3 regions of the uncultured Megamonas sp. genome follow, and region 1 is predicted to be linked to each of the others. Evidence: riboswitches for the same ligand, from Rfam matches in the RefSeq annotation. Region 1 holds a riboswitch; each other region holds the start of a gene.

Region 1 (8,059 bases):
AGCTTTGTTATCTTCAATTCCATTGCCAGATCCACAAAAAGAAAAACATAAACAGCGAATTATCTTGCAAGGTGAATTGCCAAGTCCGTTAAATCCGCCAAAAGGTTGTCCATTCAATACGCGTTGCCCAAAAGCTAAAGAAATTTGCGGACAGAAATTACCTGAAATGAAAATGATAAATAACAGATATGTACGTTGTCATCTTTATGATGAATAAGTAAAAAGCACTATAGTTTTTATGCTATAGTGCTTTTTTGTAGTATAGATAGATAAAATAAATTATTTTTTTTCGTTTAATTCAAAGATGATATCGCGAATTTGAGCAGCTCGTTCAAATTCTAAGTTGCGAGAAGCTTCTTGCATTTCTTTAGTTAAAGAAAGAATTAATTTCTTCTTTTCTTTAGCAGTCATTTTCAATTTTTTCTTTGGTTTTTCAGCATCATAACTTGCTTTTTCTTCTGCAACCATAGTAGTCTCAATGAGATTTTTTATTTTCTTTTGAATTGTCTTCGGTGTTATATGATGTTCTTGATTATATTTATCTTGGACTTCTCGACGACGCATAGTTTCATCAATGGCTTTTTGCATAGAATCGGTGATGCGGTCGGCGTACATGATTACTTTACCATGAGCATTTCTAGCAGCACGACCGATTGTCTGAATGAGAGATGTCTCTGAACGCAAGAAGCCTTCTTTATCAGCATCTAAGATAGCTACTAAAGAAACTTCTGGCATATCTAATCCTTCACGCAATAAGTTAATCCCTACGAGTACATCAAATTTTCCTAAACGCAAATCGCGAATGATTTCTGCTCTTTCAATAGTGGCAATATCAGAATGAAGATAACGAACTTTGATACCCATTTCTTTTAAATAATCAGTGAGATTTTCAGCCATTTTTTTAGTTAAAGTAGTGATGAGCACGCGTTCATTTTTCTTAGTGCGGATTTTTATTTCTCCAAGTAAATCGTCCATTTGCCCTTCAAGTGGGCGAATTTCTATTTCAGGATCTAATAAACCTGTTGGGCGGATTATCTGTTCTACTACTTGATTTGCTTGTGCTAATTCAAATGGTGCTGGTGTAGCAGAAACATAGATTATCTGATTGATATGATCGAGAAATTCTTCAAAGCGTAAAGGGCGATTATCAAAGGCAGAAGGCAGACGAAAACCATTAGCAACAAGTGATTCTTTGCGTGAGCGGTCGCCTGCATACATGGCTTTTATCTGGGGTATAGTAACATGAGATTCATCAATGACGATTAAAAAATCATCAGGGAAATAATCAAGAAGTGTATAAGGAGCTTCACCAGCTTTTCTGCCTGTCAAATGGCGTGAATAATTTTCGATGCCAGAGCAATATCCCATTTCTTCCATAGTTTCTAAATCATAATTTGTGCGTTGTTTTAAACGTTGAGCTTCTAAGAGTTTATTATCATCTTCAAGGATTTTTAATTGCTGTTGAAGCTCTTCTTGTATGGAGTCGATAGCTTCTTTCATATGTTCTTTAGAAGTTACATAGTGAGAAGCAGGGTAAATTAAAATATGTTTGCGTTGACCATAGACTTCACCAGTTAGAGTATCTACTTCTAAAATGCGGTCGACTTCATCACCAAAAAGTTCAATGCGGATGGCTCTATCACTATAACCAGCAGGAAAAATTTCAATGACATCGCCACGAACACGGAATTTACCACGGTCAAAATTTATATCATTGCGTTCATATTGAATAGAAACCAATTTTCGTAAAATATCATCACGAGGATATTCTTGACCTTCGCGCACAGATAAGACTAAATCATAATAATCTTCTGGTGAACCTAAGCCATAGATACAAGATACACTAGCAACAATGATGACATCACGACGTTCAAATAAAGAACAAGTTGCAGAATGGCGAAGTTTATCGATTTCATCATTGATGGAAGAATCTTTTTCGATATAAGTATCTGTTTGGGCAATATAAGCTTCTGGTTGGTAATAATCATAGTAACTGACAAAATATTCTACAGCGTTATGCGGAAAAAATTCTTTAAACTCACTAGCTAACTGTGCAGCTAGCGTTTTGTTATGAGCAATAACGAGTGTAGGTTTTTGGACTTTTTCAATTAATTTAGCAATAGTAAAAGTCTTTCCTGTACCTGTAGCACCTAATAAAACTTGCGATGTTTGACCATTTTGAATGCCTTGAGCTAGAGCTTCAATCGCTTGAGGTTGGTCGCCTGTAGGTTCAAAAGGTGCTTCTACTTTAAAGGAAATTTTATTTTCAGTTTGTAATGTATTTAATTTTGGTATGTGTACCATAAAATCATCTCACTTATAATATTAATATTTAGCTTTAATGATAAATGGAGAAGAATATTTTTTCAATATCATGATATAATTATTTTAATAAATTAAGAAAAGAGGTTATAAAAGTGATTTTTGGCAATATTAAATACGCAGATAAATATGATTTTTTGACAGAAAAAATAAAAGCTTGTTTCACTTATGCAAAAGAACATGATTTAGCTACATATGAAAAAGGTAGTTATAAAATAAATGGCGATGAGTTTTTTGTTAATATCGAAAACTATGCTACAGTAAAACGTGAAGAGCGTTTTTGGGAAGCACATAAAAAATATATTGATGTGCATGTGATTATTGAAGGTAAAGAAAGTATTGATGTGAACTTTTGCGATGATATGCAAATAAAATCATTTGATGAAAATCGCGATTTTGTGGAATTAACAGGTGAAGAAAAAGCTACTGTTAACTTAATCAACAAAGGTGATTTTTTAATTTGTTATCCAGAAGATGCTCATCGCACTGCTATTATTTGTCAACAAAGTCAAACTATAAAAAAAGCTATCTTTAAAATCAAATTATAAGAAAAAAATAGCATGCTTAGGATAATACTTAAGCATGCTATACGCATAATAATAAAACAATATAATGATTAGTTTGGAATTTTGAGCAATGATTACCTTATGTTTGCTGAAGACATAAAGTAAAACCGATAAATAAAAAACCCCTTTTCGCTTTGAAAAGAGGTGAATAGACGAATTGAGTAAATTTAAAAATTTACTGTCTAATCTCCTCCCCATCGCTCGCAGGTATGGCAATTAAAATAAATCAATTGCACACGGTGATTGTTAATCAGGCAGTTCTCCTGACTCGAGTTCATTACTATATCCAAGCCTTCCCAGTTTCCCAGTGACATATTTTGGATAAGTTCCCTCATACAGTGGCGGGACCGTTTCAGATTAGTGAATAATCACGTACTGAATTCCCTATTAAGTCCAAATGGACACCTGATTCATTGAACTATATTCAGTTCTTTTTTAGAATATCACTATATAGAATTTGTGTCAATACTCTATATAAAATAATTATCTTAAAATTATTTTAATTTATCGTTGACAAATATATAAAATAAAAAGTATAATAAAGGCGACAAGTTGATAATGAAACCTTATAGGTGCATATTTATGCTTAATAGGGAAGACGGTTAAAATCCGGCACGGTCCCGCCGCTGTAAAGAGGAGCAAACTTCATGAATGTCACTGGGAAACTGGGAAGGCGAAGTGAGCAATGATACTGAGTCAGAAGAACTGCCTATAAGAAGCATCGTCGTTTGACCTGCGAGAGACGGGGAGAGATGTAGTAGAATGTATATGTTTTTTATACATGTAAATTCTGATTATAATTTTCTACCGTTTTTCATATATTGTTTATGAAAAGCGGTTTTTCTGTTTATAGAGATAATCCATGAAGATGGCTCATGATTATCTTAAGCAAGTGCCATCGATGTATCATATTAATTTGTTGTAAATTATGTTTAATTTACTGAAAAATTTAATCATTATTATGATTAGCATAAATGCTTGAATAATTTAATAAAAATGGTAAATAATATTTGGGGAATATATATTACCAATCCAGCCATCACTAAATTTAGTGATGGCTTTTTTATAAATTTTATATTTAATATCTAGGTAGGAGGAACTCGAACCATTTATTAGATATATAAGAGTATTTATTAACTATTCAATAATAGTATTAAATTATCCCCTTAAATGAAAATGCAGAAGTAGAGAAGGGAAATTATTATATATGGAACAAGATAAAACACTTGGCGAAGAAATTCGACAAGAAGAACAACAAGAACAAGATATTCCTGCTGTTACTTTTGATGAGTTTGAAATTCCTTCATATGAAGAATGGAAAGAAGCTGTAGTGGTATTATTAAAGGGAAAACCTTTTGAAAAAAGTATGTTTACTAAAACTTATGAAGGTATTACATTAAACCCTATTTATCGTATGGAAGATTTGGAAGGGTTAACTCATAATAAGACTTATCCAGGAATGGAAAGTAATTTACGTGGAGCTAATGCTAGTGGTTATATACATAAACCATGGACAATAGCTCAAAAGTGTGATGCTAAAACTCCTAGTGAAGCCAATGAAATGGTAAAATATGAATTATTAAAAGGTTCAACAGCTGCAAGTGTAGTTTTGGATACAGCAACACGTAAAGGTTATGATGTAGATACAGCTAATAAAGAAGAAATCGCAGATATTGGTGTTTCTTTATCGACTTTATCAGATGTAAATAAATTATTAGATGATGTTGATTTAGAAAAATTTGAAATTGATATTTATGCAGGTGCTTCTAATATAGCATTACTTTCTGCTGTTGCAGTGGTGTGTGAACAGAAAAAATTATCACTAAAAAAACTTCATGGTGCTATTACAGCAGATCCTATTGGAGAATTAGCTTTAGATGGAAAGCTTACACGACCTCTTGATGAATATTATGATGAAATGGCTCATAGTATTTGTTGGGCAGAAAAATTTGCACCAGAATTAAAGACTGTAGTAGTAAATACAGATGTTTATCACAATGGTGGTGCAAATGATATCCAAGAAGTAGCATATGCCATGAATGAAGCTGTAACATATATGAAATCTATGGAACGACGTGGCATTGATGTGAATACTTTTTGTCGTCATTTACGTTTTCATTTTAGTATAGGTGCAAATTTTTTTATGGAAATTGCTAAATTACGCAGTGTGAAAATGATTTGGGCTCAAATTGTTAAAAATTGTGGTGGAGATGATATAGCTCAAAAAATTAATGTATATGTAAGTACATCGTCTTTTTGTCAAACAGTATATGATCCTTATGTAAATTTACTTCGTGCAGCTACACAATCATTTTCTGCTGTTGTTGGTGGTATGGATGGTATGTTTGTAAAGCCATTTGACCATTGTATACGTCCTAGTGATGAATTTTCTCGTCGTATTGCACGAAATATTCAAATTATGGAGCAACATGAATTTAATTTTATTCAACCAATAGACCCTGCTGGTGGTAGTTGGTATCTTGAACCATTGACAGAAGAGTTTACTCAAAAGGCTTGGGCAAAATTTCAAGAAATTGAAGCTCATGGTGGTTTAATAAAAGCTTTAGAAAATAATACTGTACAGATAGCTATTAATGAAGTATTACAAGCTCGTTTTAAAAATTTAGCAACAAGAAAAGATCGTGCTGTTGGTAATAATATGTATCCAAATATGACTGAAAAATTATTGGAAGTACCAGAAATTGATTTTGATAAAATTATAGCAGATAGAAAAATGGCACTTAAAGTTAATGTAAAAGTACGTGATAATGATTATGTTAAATTATTATTATCGGAAATTAGTAAACGTGATTTTAGTGAACATGGTTCATTAATAAATACAGTTAAACAGACTATTAAAGCGGGTGCCACTTTAGGTGAAATATCTACAGCACTTACAGGAGAGGCGACAGGTGAAGTTATAGAAGCTATTTTGCCACATCGCTGGACTGAAAGATATGAACAACTTCGTCATCGCACAGAAAAGTATCTAGAAAAAACAGGGGAAAATGTAAATATTTTCCTTGCTAATATGGGACCTATTCCACAGCATAAAGCACGTGCAGATTTTGTTACTTCATTTATGCAAGTAGCAGCATTTAATGTACTTACTAATAATGGTTTTCCAACAGTAGAAGAAGCTGTACAAGCAGCTATTGATTCAAATGCTGATGTAGCTATTGTTTGTTCTACAGATTCAACTTATTCAGAACTCGCACCAGCTGTTACTTCTGGTATTAAGGCTGTAAAACCTAGTATGAAAGTTTTTTTAGCAGGTGCACCAACACCAGAATTAAAAAAAGCATGCGATGAAGCGGGTATGGACGATTATATAAGTGTTCGTTCTAATTGCTATGAAACTTTACTTCGTATGCAAAAAGAAAAGGGGATGATTGAATAATGTCTAAAATACCAGATTTTACACAAATTCCTTTTCAGCAAGCAATACAGAGTGAGGTCGCTTTTGCTAAATGGAAAGAAAGTTTAAAAGCAGAAACTGGAAAATCTTTTGAGGAAAATTTTTATCGCACTATGGAGCAAATAGATGTAGCACCACTTTATGATGAAAATGTTTATAAAGATTGTAATCATTTAGATTTTGTAGCAGGTATTCCACCATTTTTGCGTGGTCCATATGCAACTATGTATGTAACAAGACCATGGACAGTACGACAATATGCAGGTTTTTCTACAGCAGAAGAATCAAATGCTTTTTATCGTAGAAATCTTGCAGCTGGGCAAAAAGGTTTATCTATTGCTTTTGACTTAGCAACACATAGAGGCTATGATTCAGACCATCCTCGTGTAGTAGGAGATGTTGGTAAAGCAGGAGTAGCAGTTGACTCTATTTTAGATATGGAAATATTATTTAAAGGCATTCCACTTGATCAGATGTCAGTATCCATGACTATGAATGGTGCAGTACTTCCTATCATGGCTTTTTATATTTTGGCTGGTGAAGAACAAGGTGTAGATAAAGCTGTTATGGCAGGTACTATTCAAAATGATATTTTAAAAGAGTTCATGGTACGTAATACTTATATTTATCCACCAGCAGCTTCAATGAGAATTATTGGTGATATTTTTGAGTATACTTCTAAATATATGCCTAAATTTAATAGTATATCTATTTCTGGTTATCATATGCAAGAAGCAGGTGCAACAGCAGATATTGAATTAGGTTATACATTAGCTGATGGTCTTGAATATTTGCGTACAGGTACAGAACATGGATTAACCATTGACCAATTTGCACCACGATTATCTTTCTTTTGGGCTATGGGGAAAAATTATTTCATGGAAATTGCTAAAATGCGTGCTGGTCGTATGCTTTGGGCTAAAATTGTCAATTCTTTTCATCCTAAAAAGACAAAATCTATGGCTTTACGTACACATTCTCAGACTTCTGGTTGGAGTCTTACAGAACAAGATCCATTTAATAATATTACTCGAACTTGTATTGAAGCTATGGCAGCAGCTCTTGGTCATACACAATCTTTACACACAAATGCACTAGATGAAGCTATAGCTCTTCCTACAGACTTTTCAGCTCGTATTGCTCGTAATACGCAATTATACATTCAAGATGAAACTAAAGTATGTAAGGTAATTGACCCATGGGGTGGTTCGTATTATGTAGAATTTTTAACAAATCAACTCATTAAAAAAGCTTGGGCACATATTCAAGAAATTGAAGCTCTCGGCGGTATGTCTAAAGCAATTGATACAGGTCTGCCTAAAATGCGTATAGAAGAAGCAGCAGCACGTCGTCAAGCTCATATTGATTCTGGTAGTGAAAAAATTGTTGGCGTAAATTATCTTCGCTTAGATAAAGAAGATCCACTTGATATTTTAGAAGTTGATAATACAGCAGTTCGTTTAGCTCAGATTGAAAGACTTAAAAAATTACGTGCAAATCGTGATAATGACAAAGTTCGTTCTTGTCTTGAAGCTATCACTCGTTCTATGGAAACAGGTGAAGGTAACTTATTAGAATTAGCTGTAGAAGCAGCAAGAGCACGTGCATCTAAAGGTGAAATTTCTGATGCAGTAGAAAAAGTTTGTGGTAGACATAAAGCAATTATTCGTTCTATATCTGGTGTATATAGTAGTGAATTTAGTGATGATGATGTTATTAAAGAAGTTCGTGATATGACAGATAAGTTTGAAGT
Region 2 (8,059 bases), on a different contig from region 1:
TATCAAAAAATTCTTAGAAGATAATAACGCAGATGGCTTTGTAAATACATTTGAAGACCTTTATGGTATGGAACAACTCCCAGGTCTTGCAACACAAGATTTAACTGGTCAAGGTTATGGTTTTGGACCTGAAGGCGATTGGAAAATTGCTTGCCTCACTGCAGTTATGAAAACTATGGCACAGGGTATTGATGAAGGTACTGCTTTGATGGAAGATTATACTTATCATTTCGGTAAAAACGGTGAAGATAGCTATAATCTCGGTGCTCATATGCTTGAAGTTTGCCCAAGTGTTGCAGCTGATACTCCAAAAATTGAAGTTCATGAACTTGGTATCGGCGGTAAAGATGCTCCAGCTCGTCTTGTATTTGAAGGTAAAGCAGGCAGTGCTATTGTAGCTACTATTGTAGATATGGGCGGTAGAATGCGTCTTATCGTAAATGATGTTGAATGCGTAAAACCTATTATGCCAATGCCAAATCTTCCTGTTGCTCGTGTAATGTGGAAACCATTGCCAAGCCTTGAAGAAGCAGGTGAAGCTTGGATCTTAGCAGGTGGTGCACATCATAGCGTTATCAGTTACACTGTAACTGCTGAACAACTTCGCGATTGGGCTAATATGATGGGTATTGAATTTGTTCATATTACTAAAGACTTAGATATGGATAAATTTAAAGATCAGCTCATGCTTTCCGACATTATGTGGAAATTAAAATAATTTGTTAACTCTCTCTCTTTCCCCCATAACTTTATATATTTTCCCTTAACTTAGGGGGAAAGAATATTTTTTAAAATAACAGCGTATAACTATAATAGTTATACGCTGTTTTTGTTTATAGTATCAAATATAGTTTTTGTAGGTATTATTTCATTAGTAATTAATGCATGAATTAATACATGATATTTAGGCAATTTATCTAAACCCCAAAGTAATTTAATATTAAATACATCTTCAGTTACTTTTCCTAAATCTATGCCAAAAGAATCAAGGGAATGACGCATTTTATCTGGGTGTTTACAAGGTTTATTATCATCTCTACTGCATTTACAGCAATAACTACAACCGCCAGAAGATAGAGAAATTGTATTATCATTTTCTAAATTTAGTAGAGCAGTAGCTAATTCATTTTTTGTTTTACGTAAGGTTTTACGCGTAAAAGAACTGATTTCTTCTTTAGTAGTTAAACTATTTATAGTATCCTCAGTGTAATTTAATTGTACAGCAACTAGATAAATAGATTTATATTTATTTAAATAAGTTTTAGGATTAAAACTAAGTGGTGGACAAGACCATTTATGATTATAATTATTACATTGTTTGCAATAACCTAAGAATTTATCAATATCTTGATAATTTGAGATAAATTCTTGCATGTTTTGCTGTTTGATATAAATTTTAGTTGTAAACATAAACATACTTCCTTTTTGATATTAGATAGATGAATATTTTTGATTTTAGGTTTGACAGCTATATTTGATAAGCTTATTATTAGTATGAATAAATTATAGCGTAAAAAGCTAGATTTTAATAGGAGGTCTTTTTATGGACTTATTGATGCAAGGTGTAGAATATTTTCATAAAGGCGGATTAGTAATGTATATATTGCTAATATGTTCAATTTTTATTATAACTATTGGCATAGAACGTTTATTATATTTTACAAAAGCTGATTCTGGTAGAGATTTTACACAAAAATTTTATAAATTGATGATTAATAATAAAATCGAAGAAGCAAAAGCTTTAGCACAAAATACTAAGGGGGATTTGGCATCATTGGTGAATTTTGCATTTAGTAAAATGCAAAATAAAAATATAAATTTGATGATGTTATTGGAAGTACAATCAGGCATTAGTATTTCTAAATTTAAGGAAAGATTATATTATTTAAATGTAATCGTTACTATGGCTCCTCTTTTGGGTTTATTGGGAACAATAGTGGGAATGATTTCAGCTTTTAGTGTATTTAATCTTCAAGAAGGTCAAGCTATAGCTATCACTGGAGGGGTTGGTGAAGCCTTAATTGCGACAGCTACAGGACTTTGTGTAGCAATTGTATCTTTAGCTATTCATGCTTATTTTGTGCAAAGAGTAGACCGTATTGTAACAGATATGGAACAAGCGTTTTCACTAATTGAAGGTTATATAACTAGAGGTGAATAATCATGCGATTAAAAGATAGAAGAGCTTTTTCTAAGCCTGAGGTTATGATTATACCAATGATTGATATAATGTTTTTCTTATTGGTATTTTTTATGCTTAGTACATTATATATGGTGGATTTAAAAACTATTCCTGTAAATATGCCTAAAGTACAAAATGCCCAAAGTCAAACAAATGTTAATTATTTAGTCACGATGAAAGCTGATGGCACTTTGTATTTAGAAAATAAATTGATAGATGAAGATACATTACTTCAAGGTGCAAAAGAAAAATATGAAGAAAATAATAATTTTGCTGTAGTAATTCGTGCTGATGAAAATGTAGATTATGGAAAAATTATGGCATTATTAGATAAATTTAAAGCTGTGGGGATAACTAAATTTGGTTTGGCTACAGAGACTATGGTAGATGAACATAAATAATGTCTTGACAGATATACTCTTAAGTGTTATTGTAAAAATGAAATTATTTTTCTAACAATTTTATATTTATTGAGTGGAATAGGTGCCCCTTTTGGGCTTAATAGAGAAAGCAGTAAAAGCTGCTACGGTCCCGCCGCTGTGAAAGTGAGCAACTTCAAAATATGTCACTGAGATTTTCTTGGGAAGGCTTGAAGGAGCGATGAACTTAAGTCAGAAGAACTGCCTATTTGTCAATCACCGTTATGACCTGCGAGAGATAGGTAGGAGATTTATTACAGTATAAGGCTATCTCTACATCGGTATAATTCCATGTAGAGATTTTTTATACTAGAAATGAACCTTTGAGCGCGCAGAAGGTTCATTTTTTTTATGACTTTTAACCTAGCTTAAAAGCAAATTGTAGCATAAAGGGGATAACTCAGCTAAGAGAGGAAAGAACGATATGAAAGCTAAATGGAAAAAAATGTTAATCGCATCTATGGCATGTGTAGCTTTAACAGGAGTATCTGCAACATCTTTTGCAGCAGGATATAGTTTAAATCCAGAAGTAAAAACAGCAACTCCTGCACTTTTACAAGCTTCTGAAATCGGTGTACGTACATATAATACAACTGATGCAGAACTTCAAAAAGCTCCAAATAAAGATGCTATTGTAGTAATGAGCTTTGGTACAACATACAAAGATACTCGTGCAAAAACAATTGAAGCTACTGTAGAAGAAATTCAAAAAGCACATCCAAATACAAAAGTTGTATTAGCATTTACTTCTCATATTATTATTGACCGTGTAAAAGCAAATGAAGGTATTACTATTCCTACACCAGAAGAAGCATTAGCTCAATTAAAAGCTGAAGGCTATAATCGCATAGCACTTACTTCCTTAGATATCATTCCTGGTATGGAATATGCTTATAAAACAGCTGTATATGATATCTATAAAACACAATTCAAAAAAATGACTATTGGTACACCTCTTATGTATTGGATGGGTCAAGAAGGTCAAAGAGATGACGTTGAAGCAGTAATGCAAGCAATTGGTTCTCAAATGCCAAAATTAGGTAAAAAAGATGCAGTATTAGTGATGGCACATGGTACACCAGATCCATCTAATGCTTATTATTCTGTAATGCAAGATCGTTTAAATAAACTTTATGATGGTAAAGTAATGATTTATACAGTTGAAGGCTGGCCATCTCTTGAAGATATTATTCCTCAATTAAAAGCAAAAGGTATCAATCATGTTACAATGATGCCTCTTATGATGGTTGCAGGTGATCATGCAAATAATGATATGGCTGGTGCAGAAGAAGATTCTCATAAATCCATCTTAGAAAAAGAAGGTATTAAAGTAGACGCATACATTCATGGTCTTGGTGAAAACCAAAACGTTCGTCAATTATTTGTAGATAGAGCAAATGAAGCATGGAACGCTCTTGAAGCAGAAAAATAATAGATTTTGAATAAATCCTGTATGCTTGACGCTTTTATATGCCAAGTGTAAAATAAATAAGAGCATTATTTTATTAAGTAATTTAGTTTCTACTAAAATATGCAAAATGTAATACAGTAAGGTATGTGGCAAATTTTGTCACATACCTTTTTATGCAGGAGGATTTTTAATCATGGCAGGAACTTTTTATGGTATTGGTGTAGGTCCTGGAGACCCAGAATTATTGACAATGAAAGCTATTAAGGCTATTGAAAAAGCTGATGTGCTCATTGCACCAAAAACAGAAAAAAAAGATGGTAGCGTAGCTTTAAGCATAGCTAAACCTTATTTAAAAGATGATATTGAAATCGTATATCAAGTTTTTCCAATGGTAGTTAATTTTGAAACTACTGATGCATGGCAAAAAAATAAAGAAGAGATTTTAGCTTTATTACAAGCTGGAAAAAATGTAGTATTTTTAACATTAGGCGATCCAATGTTTTACAGTACATATATTTATGTATATCGTCTTTTAGCAAAAGAAAAAGATATAAATATTGAAACTATTCCAGGTGTGCCAGCATTTTGTGCAATTGGCAGTAAATTAGGTTATCCTTTAGTTGAAGGCAATGATATCATCAGTGTAATTCCAGCAACTGCTGATAAAGAAACTATTGATAAAGCTTTAGCTGTTTCTAATAATGTGGTAATGATGAAAGTTTATAAAAATTATCCTGAAGTAGTAGATGCTTTAGCTGAAAATGATATGATAGATAATGCTGTACTTGTAAGTCGTTGTGGTCTTCCAGATGAAGAAATAATAGATGATTTACAAGCACAAAAAGATAAAAAATTAAATTATTTATCAACTATTTTGACTAGAAGGAGTAAAGGTATTTAATTGCCTTAGATAATGTTACTATGAAAAAATTGAATGGTTTGTTTTGTATATTAGCTTTAGTAATATGTTTTTCCGTGATATTAGTTGGTTGTGGTAGTCAAACAGAGGAAAAAAATGTTTCAAGTGGAACTGATAGTTATTTAACTATTACAGATGATGCTGATAGACAAGTAGTTTTGACGAAAAAACCAGAAAGAATAGTACCATTATCGGCATCTTTTTTGGAACCACTTCATGCTGTTGATGGAAATGTTGTAGCAAGAGTATCGGCAAAGACTGGTATTCCCAAAGAAGATGAAGATCTACCACAGGTAGGAAATGTTTATAATATTAATATTGAAAAAGTAATAGAAGCTCAACCAGATTTAGTAATTGCTTATAAAGGTATGAATGATAAATTTGTATCTACTTTTGAAGAAAATGGTATTCCTGTAGTTGTACTTGAAATGCGTACGTATGACCAAGTAAAACATACAGTTGATGTTTTGGGGCAAATTGCAGGAAATCCAGATAAAGCAAAAACTTTGATACAAGATATGGATAATAAAATAGCAGAAATAAAAGCTAAATTGCCGAATGAACATAAACGCATAGCGATACTACATAGTACAGCTCAAAATGTAACTGTACAATTAGAAGGTAGTATTGCTGGTTCAACAGCGGAAATCTTGGAATTTGAAAATATAGCGAAAGGATTGACTCCATTAGAAAGCAATCCAACTTCTGCACCTTATAGTTTGGAGACATTAGTATCAGCAAATCCAGATGTTATCTTTGTTACAAGTATGGGAAAACTAGAGACTATAAAGAAATCTATGATGGAGAATGTAGAAAATAATCCAGCATGGCAAACTCTTCCAGCAGTAAAAGAAAAAAGAGTGTATTTCTTACCACAGGAAATGTTTTTATTAAGTCCAGGTATTCATTATCCAGAAGCGGTTGAAACTATGGCTAAGCTTGCTTATCCAGATAAATTTAATTGATGGTGAAATGATATGACTATGCAAAAACAAGAAGTTTTACAAACTACAAAATTTGGCATAGCGATTAATAAATGGCGAATACTAATGATGATAGTATTCGCCATTTTAGCTTGCTCAGGCATTATTTGCAGTATAGTGAGTGGAGCAGTAGCTATTCCAATAAGTGAATTAAAAAATATTTTTATCGATGGTGTAAATAGTCCTCACCAACAGATTTTATACAATATTAGATTGCCAAGAACGATAGTGGCGGGATTAGTAGGTATGAATTTGGCTATGGCAGGAGCTATTTTACAGGCCGTGATGAAAAATCCTTTAGCTGATCCGCATATCATAGGGATTTCTTCAGGGGCAGGGCTTACAGGTATTTTAGTGATTGTATTATTTCCTGCTATGGAATATTTAATAACGCCTATAGCTTTTGTCGGTGCTATGATTGCAGCCATTTGCATTTATTTATTGGCATGGAAAAATGGCATAAGACCATTGCGTATTATTTTGGCAGGGGTGGCAGTATCAGCATTTTTAGGTGCAGGTATTTCTGCTATTTTAGTTTTATATAGTGATAGAATACATGGTGCTTTGATGTGGATGGTAGGGGGCTTATCGGCTCGTTCGTGGCCACATGTAGATATTATTTGGCCTTATGCTCTGATTGGATTTATTTTAGCAATGCTGGGTTCACGCCATTTAAATATTTTGCAATTGGGTGATGATATAGCAAAAGCTCTAGGGGTAAATGTGGAATTAACACGTATTTATTTGACTGCTATAGGAGCATTATTGGCAGCAAGTGCTGTATCGGTAGCAGGTTTATTAGGTTTTGTAGGACTTATAGTGCCACATACAGCTCGTTTGATTGTAGGTTCAGATTATCGCTATTTGATACCTTCGTCGGCACTTTTGGGGATAGCTGTAGTTACCTATAGTGATACTTTTGCCCGTGTAGCATTTGCTCCATTGGAATTGCCGGTGGGAATTTTTATGGCAATATTGGGAGCTCCATTCTTTTTATTTTTACTTAGAAAGGAGCTTTGATATGGTCGATTTAAAAGTATCTGATTTAACGATAAAAATACATGATAAATTGATTTTAGATGGAATTAATATTGATTTTAAAGCTGAAAAAAAGACAGCTATCATAGGGCCAAACGGTTGTGGTAAATCGACTTTATTGAAAGCTATCTCAGGATTAAATCGTCAGTATAAAGGCGAAATTTTGATTGATGGAGAAAATATTTTGCATTTATCCAGAAAAAATCTAGCGAAAAAAATGGCAATATTACCACAGGGAGCGACAACTCCAACGGATTTGACGGTAAAAGAGCTTGTAAGTTATGGTAGATTTCCGTATCGCTCTATGTTTAAGTCATTGAATAATAAAAAAGAGCAAGCGATTATTGAAGAAGCGATGGAAAAAACACATATTACATCTTTTTCTCATCGTTTAGTCAGTACTTTGTCTGGTGGTGAAAGACAACGCACATGGATTGCAATGGCACTTGCTCAACAGCCACAGATTTTATTATTAGATGAGCCAACTACTTATTTAGATATCGCTCATCAATTGGAAGTCATGCAAATTGTCGATGAATTAAATAAACGTGAAAGAATGACAGTGATTATGGTCTTACACGATATAAATCATGCTCGTATGTATGCTGATGATATAGTTATCTTGAAAGATAAACATGTATTTGAGCAAGGTGAGCCAAATACTGTACTTGATGTAGAAAATTTAGCTAAAGTATTTGGCGTGAATGCTAAGATGTATCAAAACTGTCAAAATCCAGAAGATAAAATAATTTTTCCAGTATCTTTAGTTAAAAATTAATATAATAAGGGGAATAAATATGCTTGAAATAAAATCCCTAAAGAAAAATTTTGTTTCTAAGAATAAACAAGGTAAAAATATAGAAAAAACGGCTGTAAAAGATTTGAATTTGACGATTGATGAAGGTGAAATCTTTGGGCTTTTAGGGCCAAATGGAGCAGGCAAGACGACGACTATTCGCATGCTTACCATGCTCACAAAGCCTACAGCTGGAGAAATTTTATATAAGGGAAAAGATATATTCAGCGATGAATTAAATGTAAAAAAATATATAGGGGTAGTACCGCAACATATAAATTTTGATCAGGATTTGACTGTTTGGGAAAATA
Region 3 (8,059 bases), on a different contig from region 1:
ATCAAGTTCTTCTACATCAATCAATTTAGCTTCAATCTTAAAATCTCTAGCCAAATCGATTATCATCTGTTCACTTTGCTCTAAATCTTTATCTACATAATAAATAACTTTTTGCTGTTGAATTAATGCTGAATTAATTATTTTTATATGTTCTAAAGGATAAGGCACTAAATTATATTTTCTTGCCACCACATCAGGAGCAATTATTTTATTCGTATCTGTCGCTGTAGTAATAACTGGCATAGCATTTAATATATCAGCAATCTTCAACGTAAGTTCATTTGCTCCACCCAAATGACCAGATAACAAACTTATCGCAAAATTAGCTTTTTCATCTAAAACTATTACAGCTGGATCTTTGACTTTATGCACGATAAATGGTGCTATCATTCGCACGGCAATACCTGTCGAAGTGAAAAATATAATTGCTTCATACTCAGCAAAAATATTTTTTATCACTTCACTCATTTTGTCATACTCATATATATGACCAGTTAAACTAATATCATATCTATCTTTTTTTACATAGATATCACAAGTTTTCAAGGTATTTTGCAATTTACAAGCTAAATCAGCACCATTTTTAGTTACAGTAATAATTGCATATTTCATTAAGCTTTATCTGTACCTTGACGATACATATGACTAAATTCTGGTGCATAAAGACGAGATTTTGCATATTCTGTATCTAAACATTTACTTACAACAATCATAGCTGTACGAGAAATATTATTTTCTTTAACAATATCGGCAATAGTTTCAAGTGTTCCACGTACAATTTTTTGTTCAGGCCAAGAAGCTTTCTGCACGATAGCAATAGGTGTAGATGGTTCATAGCCACCTTCAATCAACTGTTCTACTACTTCAGAAATCATATGCACACTCAAGAAAATACACATAGTAGCTTGATGAGCTGCTAAAGATTTTAATTTTTCTTTTTCAGGAACAGGTGTTCTACCTTCATTGCGTGTGATGATTACAGTCTGAGAAATTTCAGGAAGTGTATATTCCTGTTTTAAAGCTGCTGCTGTAGCTAAGAAAGAACTTACACCAGGAATTACTGTATATTCAATATTGCGACGAGATAATTCGTCCATCTGTTCTTGAATAGCACCATAAATTGCAGGGTCACCAGTATGGAGTCGAACTGTCATTTTGCCTTCTTGTTCTGCTGCTGTAATTGTTTCAATAACTTCGCCTAAAGTCATAGAAGCACTATTATAAATTTCACAATCTGCTTTTGCATAATCTAATAATGCAGGATTTACAAGAGAACCAGCATAAATAATTACATCTGCTTCTTTTAATAATCTTTGACCTTTAACTGTAATAAGTTCAGGATCCCCAGGGCCTGCACCAATAATATAAACCATAAAAAATATCCTCCCTAATTCATCTTATTTTACTTATTTTAGTTTTTTACAAGTAACAATATAAACTGGATTTTGTGCATTGAACATATCGTATGAACCGATTTGTCTTAAACGATTTACTTGTACTTGAATTGCTTCATAAGTGTAATTTTCTTTTTGCTTCATATATGTTGTGATTTCAGATATTGTCTGGATTGTCACCGCATTTACGATAATGCGTCCACCTTCATTTAATTTGCTATCAATTATATCTAAAATCTCAAACATATGTTTGCCACTGCCACCGATAAATACTACATCACAATTTGGCAATTCATCTAATCCTTTTGGTGCTTCTGTGGCAATGACTTTAACTTTATCTTCCAATTTAAATTTAGCAATATTTTGATGTAATAAATCAACAGCTAAATCTTTTTTCTCTATAGCATAAACTTCTCCTTGAGGAGCAAGTAAAGCCGCTTCAATAGATAAAGAGCCTGTACCAGCACCAATATCCCAAATGACATTGTCAGGACGAATTTTTGCCTTGCACATCGTCAAAATGCGAATTTCTTCTTTTGTCATTGGCACTTTATCGCGAATAAATTCTTCATCTGCTATTCCTGGTAAATTCAAATATGCACCAACTTTCTATTTATAATTTTATATTAACCTTCAACTATCATCACACAATGACTCGCACATGCTTTTGTCTGTGCTTCATCTAAAGATAAGCTGACTATCTTTTCATCAGGATAAGAAAGTCTAGAACAAATATATGCTCTCGCATTTTTATCCCAGCCTCTTGCTATCAAATATGTGGCTATAGCATTAGAATTAAATTTATTATCTGTAAGCATACCGATTATGCGACCTGGATAATATTTTAAGTCTTCATCACTCGGTACACGTCCATGAAAACTAAGTAGACTAGCTTCTTGCCATGGAAGTGCTATCTTGGCAAAAGCTGTTTGCATAGAACTTAGCCCTGGGATTACTTTTATATTTTCTAAAGGAAAATTCTTACGCAAAGCACTTAACAAAGAATAATATCCAGGATCGCCAGATACCATTACTACTACATCATTATCGTTTAATTCTACTTTTATAAAATCCATCACAGCAGTGATATCTGCTTTTATGGCAAAAGTTTTTTGACCTTGATGAGAAAATTCATTTAATGCTCTTGTTCCTCCAACTAAAACTTTTGCTTCATTTATAGCTTGCATAGCCATAGGAATGACATATTCTTTCGCCCCTGGACCAATTCCAGCCACAATTATTTTATGTTCCAACCTAATCTACCACCTATTTCTCTTGCATTATCGTCCATGCCCAAAATTTCACCTTTCAAAGTAACCATCACAGTTCCTACTTTGAAAGCATTAAATACATGTTGTTCACTGCGAAGACTAGCTCTTTTAGCTAATAAATCATAAAAACCTTTTTCTACCAATCCATATCTTTCAATGATTGGCATAGCTGCTTCTGTTGTCTTCACTTTAAAAATTTCTTCTACGCCTTTTTTATCCATACCTAAAAGAGCAGCATAAGAAGCTAATATTTCCAAGCGAGCATCAGCTATTTTACTATGTGTGTAGAAAATTCCTCCAGCTACTTTTACTAATTTACCTAAATGACCAAATAAAAGCACTGATTTTATTCCTTCATCAGCAGCAAATTCCAACATATGACCGATAAAATTACTTGTCTGCACCATAGCTTTTGCTGGAAGATTTAATTTACTAGCGATATTTTCACCAATTTTTCCAGGAACAAAAATAATATCATCAAATCCATTTGCTTTGGCTACAGAAATCTGCGGTGTAAGTGAATTTTTAAAGCCTTCTTCAGACATTGGACGCACTACGCCAGTAGTGCCAATTACAGAAATACCGCCTTCTATACCTAATATAGGATTAAGTGTTTTCTTCGCTAGTTCCACTCCTTTAGGAATAGAAATAGTAATATCACAACCATAACCTTCTGGCAACAATTCACGAACGACTTTCGTCATCATTTTTCGTGGCCCTGGATTTATTGCCGGCTCTCCTGGCGGAATAGACAAACCTGCCTCTGTAACTTTTCCAATACCTAAACCAGCATAAAAATTGATTTTATCATCATCTTTATTTATTTTTACTTCCGTAAATACAGAAGCTCCATGTGTGATATCTGGGTCATCACCAGCATCTTTTATGACTTCTGCCTTTGCTCCAGTTGATGTAAGCTCTACATTTTTAATGGGAATATGCAATAATTCTCCACTTAAAGCGTATAATTCAATTTCTTGAACCACATTTCCCTGTAAAGCAAGTATAGCAGCTTTTGTACCAGCAGCTGCACAAGAACCTGTTGTATAGCCACTTTTCATTTCTTTACGCATAAAAAAATCTCCCTTTGGGCAGGGAGATAGACTTATCCCGTATTTCTACGAAAAATTCTCCACCTGCCCATCTCTCGTGAGTCTGAAAAATATATCATCTATAAATTTCACGGTGTTTTTCCAATAGGCAAGTCTCCTGACTTAGGTTCCTCGCTAATTTTCGCCTTCCCAAAATAAATTATTTCAGTGACATAATTGAAAATAGCTCCCCTTACAGTGGCGGGACCGTACTGGCTCTTCCAGTTTCCTTATTAAGCTTACGCACCTATCTCTATTTAATTTAATATATTTATATTATAGGCATTATCTTTTAATACTGCAAATCAAATTATCATTTCTGCAATATCTTTTCTACTAAATTTTTATCTAAATCAGGTAAATAAATAATTTCTTTGGCTGGAACTAAATGCTCATTTATCATTTTTTCCATAAAAATCATATCGTACCAACAATTTTGCTTATAACCACATTTTGTGAAATGAGCTATCTTCTTATAATTAAATTTTTCATGAAAAGCTATACTTTGCGGATTGGGATATGTTATGCTTGCTACTAAATTCGTTATATTTTGCAATTTTAAAATTGCTTCTAATTTCGTATATAAAAACTCTCCTATTTTTTTGCCTTGATATTTTTCATTAATATAAATAGAAGTTTCTACACACCAATCATAAGCTCTACGACTTCTGAATGTTGAAGCATATGTATAACCCACTATTTCATCACCAATACAAGCTACAATATAAGGAAATTTTGACATTATTTTTGTTATACGCTGTTTAAATTCGTCAACTGTTGGCACTTCATATTCAAAAGTGATATTCGTGTTTTTTACATAGGGAGCATAAATTTCTACTAATTTTTCTGCATCATCTATTTGGGCTAAACGAAAATAAATATTTTCTTTATCATTCATAAAAAGCATCTCCTTATTTTTTATAAAATCTATTAAAATATTTATAACAATTCTAACGAAAATTTACATTTAGTCAAATAAAATTTATTATTATTGATATTCATTATTGACAAGATATACCCCATAGGGTATACTAAAGACGTAAAAAATAATACCCCATGGGGTATAAAATGATAATTCTAGAAAAGAGGCGTACATATGGCTACTACTTCTAATTTATTTATTGATAATAATAATCACAAGCAAAAAATTTACACAATAAATATCCATTGTGCTAATTGTGCTGCTAAAATTGAACGAAAAATCAACGAACTTTCCGATGTTGATAATGCTACTATTTCCGTTTTAACTAAGCGATTAACGCTAATAGCCAAAAATCCCGATGAATTATTACCTACTATTCAAAAAATAGCAGATAAAATTGAACCTGGCACCATAATCTCTCAACTTGAAGAAAATACTTCTAATTCTACTTCTAACTATGCAGAAAAAATCTATCTAATTGAAAACTTAGATTGTGCCAACTGTGGTGCTAAAATAGAAAAAAAATTAAATGAATTACCTGAAATCCAATCTGCTCAATTAACTTTTGCTACTAAAAAATTAAAAATAGTAGCTCAAAATCCTGACGCACTTCTACCTCAAATAAATAAAATAGCTAATTCCATTGAAAATGGTATAAAAATCATAAATGCTGATGATGTTTCTTCAAAATCTCATCAAAATACGAAAAAAATTCTTGATGAAAAAACCATTGATATTATTGAAATTGTATTCGGTGCCATTTTGTTTATCATTGGCGAATTTACCTCGCTTGTGCCTGATCAATATACACTTTATCTTTACATTGTAGCTTATTTAATTTTAGGCTTCCATGTACTAAAAACCGCCATCACCAATTTATTTCATGGCAATGTCTTTGACGAAAACTTCCTCATGAGTATCGCTACTTTAGGAGCATTTGCCATCAAAGAATATCCTGAAGCTGTCGGTGTTATGCTCTTTTATCGTATTGGCGAATATTTTGAAGAACGTGCTACAGAAAAAAGTCGCAGTCAAATCATGGACGCGGTTGACTTACGACCTGAAACAGTAAATCTACTCCAAGGTGATAAAATTTCTGTTATCTCTGCTCGTGAAGCCAAAGTCGGCGATATTTTATTAGTTCGTGCTGGCGATAGAATTCCTGTTGATGGCATTGTCATTGAAGGTGAAAGTCGTTTGGATACATCACCTGTTACTGGTGAACCTGTACCGATAAAAATTGCCCCTAATAGCTCCCTCACCTCTGGCTGTTTGAATATTTCTGGTGCTATCAAAATGAAAGTGGAAAAACCTCTATCTGAATCAATGGTTTCTCGCATTTTACAAGCTGTAGAAAATGCCGCTGCCAACAAACCTCAAATAGATAAATTCATCACTCGTTTTGCTAGAATTTATACTCCAATTGTTGTTGCTGTTGCCCTTGTCACAGCTGTCATTCCTTCATTAATTACAGGTGATTGGGAACATTGGATTTATACCGCTTTGACTTTTTTAGTAATTAGTTGCCCTTGTGCTTTAGTATTAAGTGTACCACTTGCCTTTTTCTCTGGTATCGGTAGCGGTTCCAAACAAGGAATTTTATTTAAAGGCGGTCTAGCTTTAGAAGCTTTAAAAAATATAAAAACTATCGTCATGGATAAAACAGGTACATTGACTCATGGTAATTTCACAGTTAAAACCATAAATCCTGCAAATAATTACACAAAAGAAGAACTGCTCGCTCTTTGTGCTAGTTGTGAAAAAATTTCTTCTCATCCTATTGCTATCAGCATTATCAATGAAGCAAGTAAACAACAACTCAATTTAAAAGCTACTACTGATAATCAAGAAATTGCTGGTGAAGGTATAATCTGCACTATCGACAAGCAAAAAATTTATTGCGGTAATAAACGCTTAATGCAACGATTTAATATTGCTTTACCTGATGATTTACCTATTAACGATGGCACAGAAATATTCATTGGCATAGATGATAAATACGCTGGCTCTATCGTCATCGGTGATACTATTAAAGATGATGCTAAAACCACTATTTCTAAATTGAAAAAATTAGGTTTAACTACAGCTATGCTTACAGGTGATAATGAACATAGTGCTTATGCCGTAGCTAAAGAAGTAGGCATTGATAAAGTTCATGCAAAACTCTTACCTGAAGACAAATTGAAAAAATTATCCTCACTCAGACAAGAACATGGTAATGTATTTTTTGTCGGCGATGGTATAAACGACGCTCCTATTCTCGCTGGTGCTGATGTTGGTGCTGCTATGGGCAGTGGTGCTGATGCTGCTATTGAAGCTGCTGATGTGGTATTTATGAATTCTAAAGTTCATTCTATTTTCCAAGCGATAAATATTTCTCGTGATACCATTCGCATAGCATGGCAAAATGTAGTCTTTGCCTTAGGTATAAAAATACTCATCATGGTTCTCGGTCTTATGGGCTTTGCTTCCATGTGGGCAGCCATTTTTGCCGATACTGGTGTAGCCATGATTTGTATTTTAAATTCCATTCGCATTCTCTATAAAAACTATTAATCATTAAATTCTTATAAAAAGAACCGCAATTTAGCGATCAAACTAAATTGCGGTTCTTTCATTTTCTAGCACATTCACTATCTAAATTAAGCATGATTTTAAGACCATGATCTAATGTCGGCAATAAATATTCCAAACATTCTCTTACAGCTTTAGGACTTCCCGGCAAATTAATAATCAAAGATTTTTTTCTAATGCCTGAAGTTGCTCGACTCAACATAGCTCTCGGTGTAATTTTTAAACTATACATACGCATAGCTTCAGAAATTCCTGGTGTTTCTTTTTCAATTACATCTTTTGTCGCTTCAGGTGTATTATCCCTTGGTGAAAAACCTGTGCCACCTGTCGTCAAAATCAAAGGAATTTCTTTATCCGCAAGCTCTATCATTTTATCTGCCAATAAAGCTCTATCATCTGGCAAAATTTCCATAGATACTACTTTATAATCAGACTCTTCTACAATCTGCTTTATACATGGACCACTTAAATCTTCACGAAGACCTTTTGCACCTTTATCACTTGCAGTGATTATCGCTACTTCAAACATTTCTTTCACCTTCTCAAGCTTCTACAAAAATCGTATCTTGTGCTTTAATTTCTCCACCATTTAATACAATCGCAAATACACCTTCATTAGGCATGATACATTCACCTGTTTGCTTTTGAATATTGCAACCTAAATGGCATTTTTTACCTATTTGAGTGATTTCCAATAAAATATCATTTACTTTCAATCTTGTACCAATCGGCAAATTTTTTAAATCAATACCTTCAACTAAAAGATTTTCGCCAAATGCACCAGCAGGAACTTTGAAATTATATTTT

What was found. Region 1 has a riboswitch for cobalamin ahead of Q5I67_RS07030 (methylmalonyl-CoA mutase family protein). Riboswitches for the same ligand answer to the same signal wherever they lie in the genome.
Region 2: another riboswitch for cobalamin. It lies ahead of Q5I67_RS02665 (sirohydrochlorin cobaltochelatase); the one in region 1 lies ahead of Q5I67_RS07030 (methylmalonyl-CoA mutase family protein).
Region 3: another riboswitch for cobalamin. It lies ahead of cbiD (cobalt-precorrin-5B (C(1))-methyltransferase CbiD); the one in region 1 lies ahead of Q5I67_RS07030 (methylmalonyl-CoA mutase family protein).

Annotation. Positions count from the first base shown of each region.
Region 1 is NZ_CAUBSM010000008.1:3,013-11,071, reverse strand. It holds gene Q5I67_RS07045 (ABC transporter ATP-binding protein) at 1-217, shown strand, start outside; gene uvrB (excinuclease ABC subunit UvrB) at 280-2,304, opposite strand; gene Q5I67_RS07035 (YhcH/YjgK/YiaL family protein) at 2,418-2,870, shown strand; cobalamin riboswitch at 3,124-3,312, opposite strand; cobalamin riboswitch at 3,442-3,616, shown strand; gene Q5I67_RS07030 (methylmalonyl-CoA mutase family protein) at 4,096-6,288, shown strand; gene scpA (methylmalonyl-CoA mutase) at 6,288-8,059, shown strand, end outside.
Region 2 is NZ_CAUBSM010000002.1:138,163-146,221, reverse strand. It holds gene araA (L-arabinose isomerase) at 1-718, shown strand, start outside; gene Q5I67_RS02680 (DUF2284 domain-containing protein) at 817-1,410, opposite strand; gene Q5I67_RS02675 (MotA/TolQ/ExbB proton channel family protein) at 1,544-2,161, shown strand; gene Q5I67_RS02670 (biopolymer transporter ExbD) at 2,164-2,583, shown strand; cobalamin riboswitch at 2,647-2,825, shown strand; gene Q5I67_RS02665 (sirohydrochlorin cobaltochelatase) at 3,026-4,033, shown strand; gene cobI (precorrin-2 C(20)-methyltransferase) at 4,206-4,913, shown strand; gene Q5I67_RS02655 (ABC transporter substrate-binding protein) at 4,934-5,896, shown strand; gene Q5I67_RS02650 (iron ABC transporter permease) at 5,909-6,934, shown strand; gene Q5I67_RS02645 (ABC transporter ATP-binding protein) at 6,936-7,730, shown strand; gene Q5I67_RS02640 (ABC transporter ATP-binding protein) at 7,750-8,059, shown strand, end outside.
Region 3 is NZ_CAUBSM010000006.1:64,444-72,502, forward strand. It holds gene Q5I67_RS06435 (cobalt-precorrin 5A hydrolase) at 1-612, opposite strand, end outside; gene cobM (precorrin-4 C(11)-methyltransferase) at 612-1,373, opposite strand; gene cbiT (precorrin-6Y C5,15-methyltransferase (decarboxylating) subunit CbiT) at 1,407-1,988, opposite strand; gene cbiE (precorrin-6y C5,15-methyltransferase (decarboxylating) subunit CbiE) at 2,021-2,647, opposite strand; gene cbiD (cobalt-precorrin-5B (C(1))-methyltransferase CbiD) at 2,632-3,738, opposite strand; cobalamin riboswitch at 3,847-4,022, opposite strand; gene Q5I67_RS06460 (GNAT family N-acetyltransferase) at 4,070-4,654, opposite strand; gene Q5I67_RS06465 (heavy metal translocating P-type ATPase) at 4,853-7,234, shown strand; gene Q5I67_RS06470 (molybdenum cofactor biosynthesis protein B) at 7,293-7,781, opposite strand; gene Q5I67_RS06475 (MOSC domain-containing protein) at 7,795-8,059, opposite strand, start outside.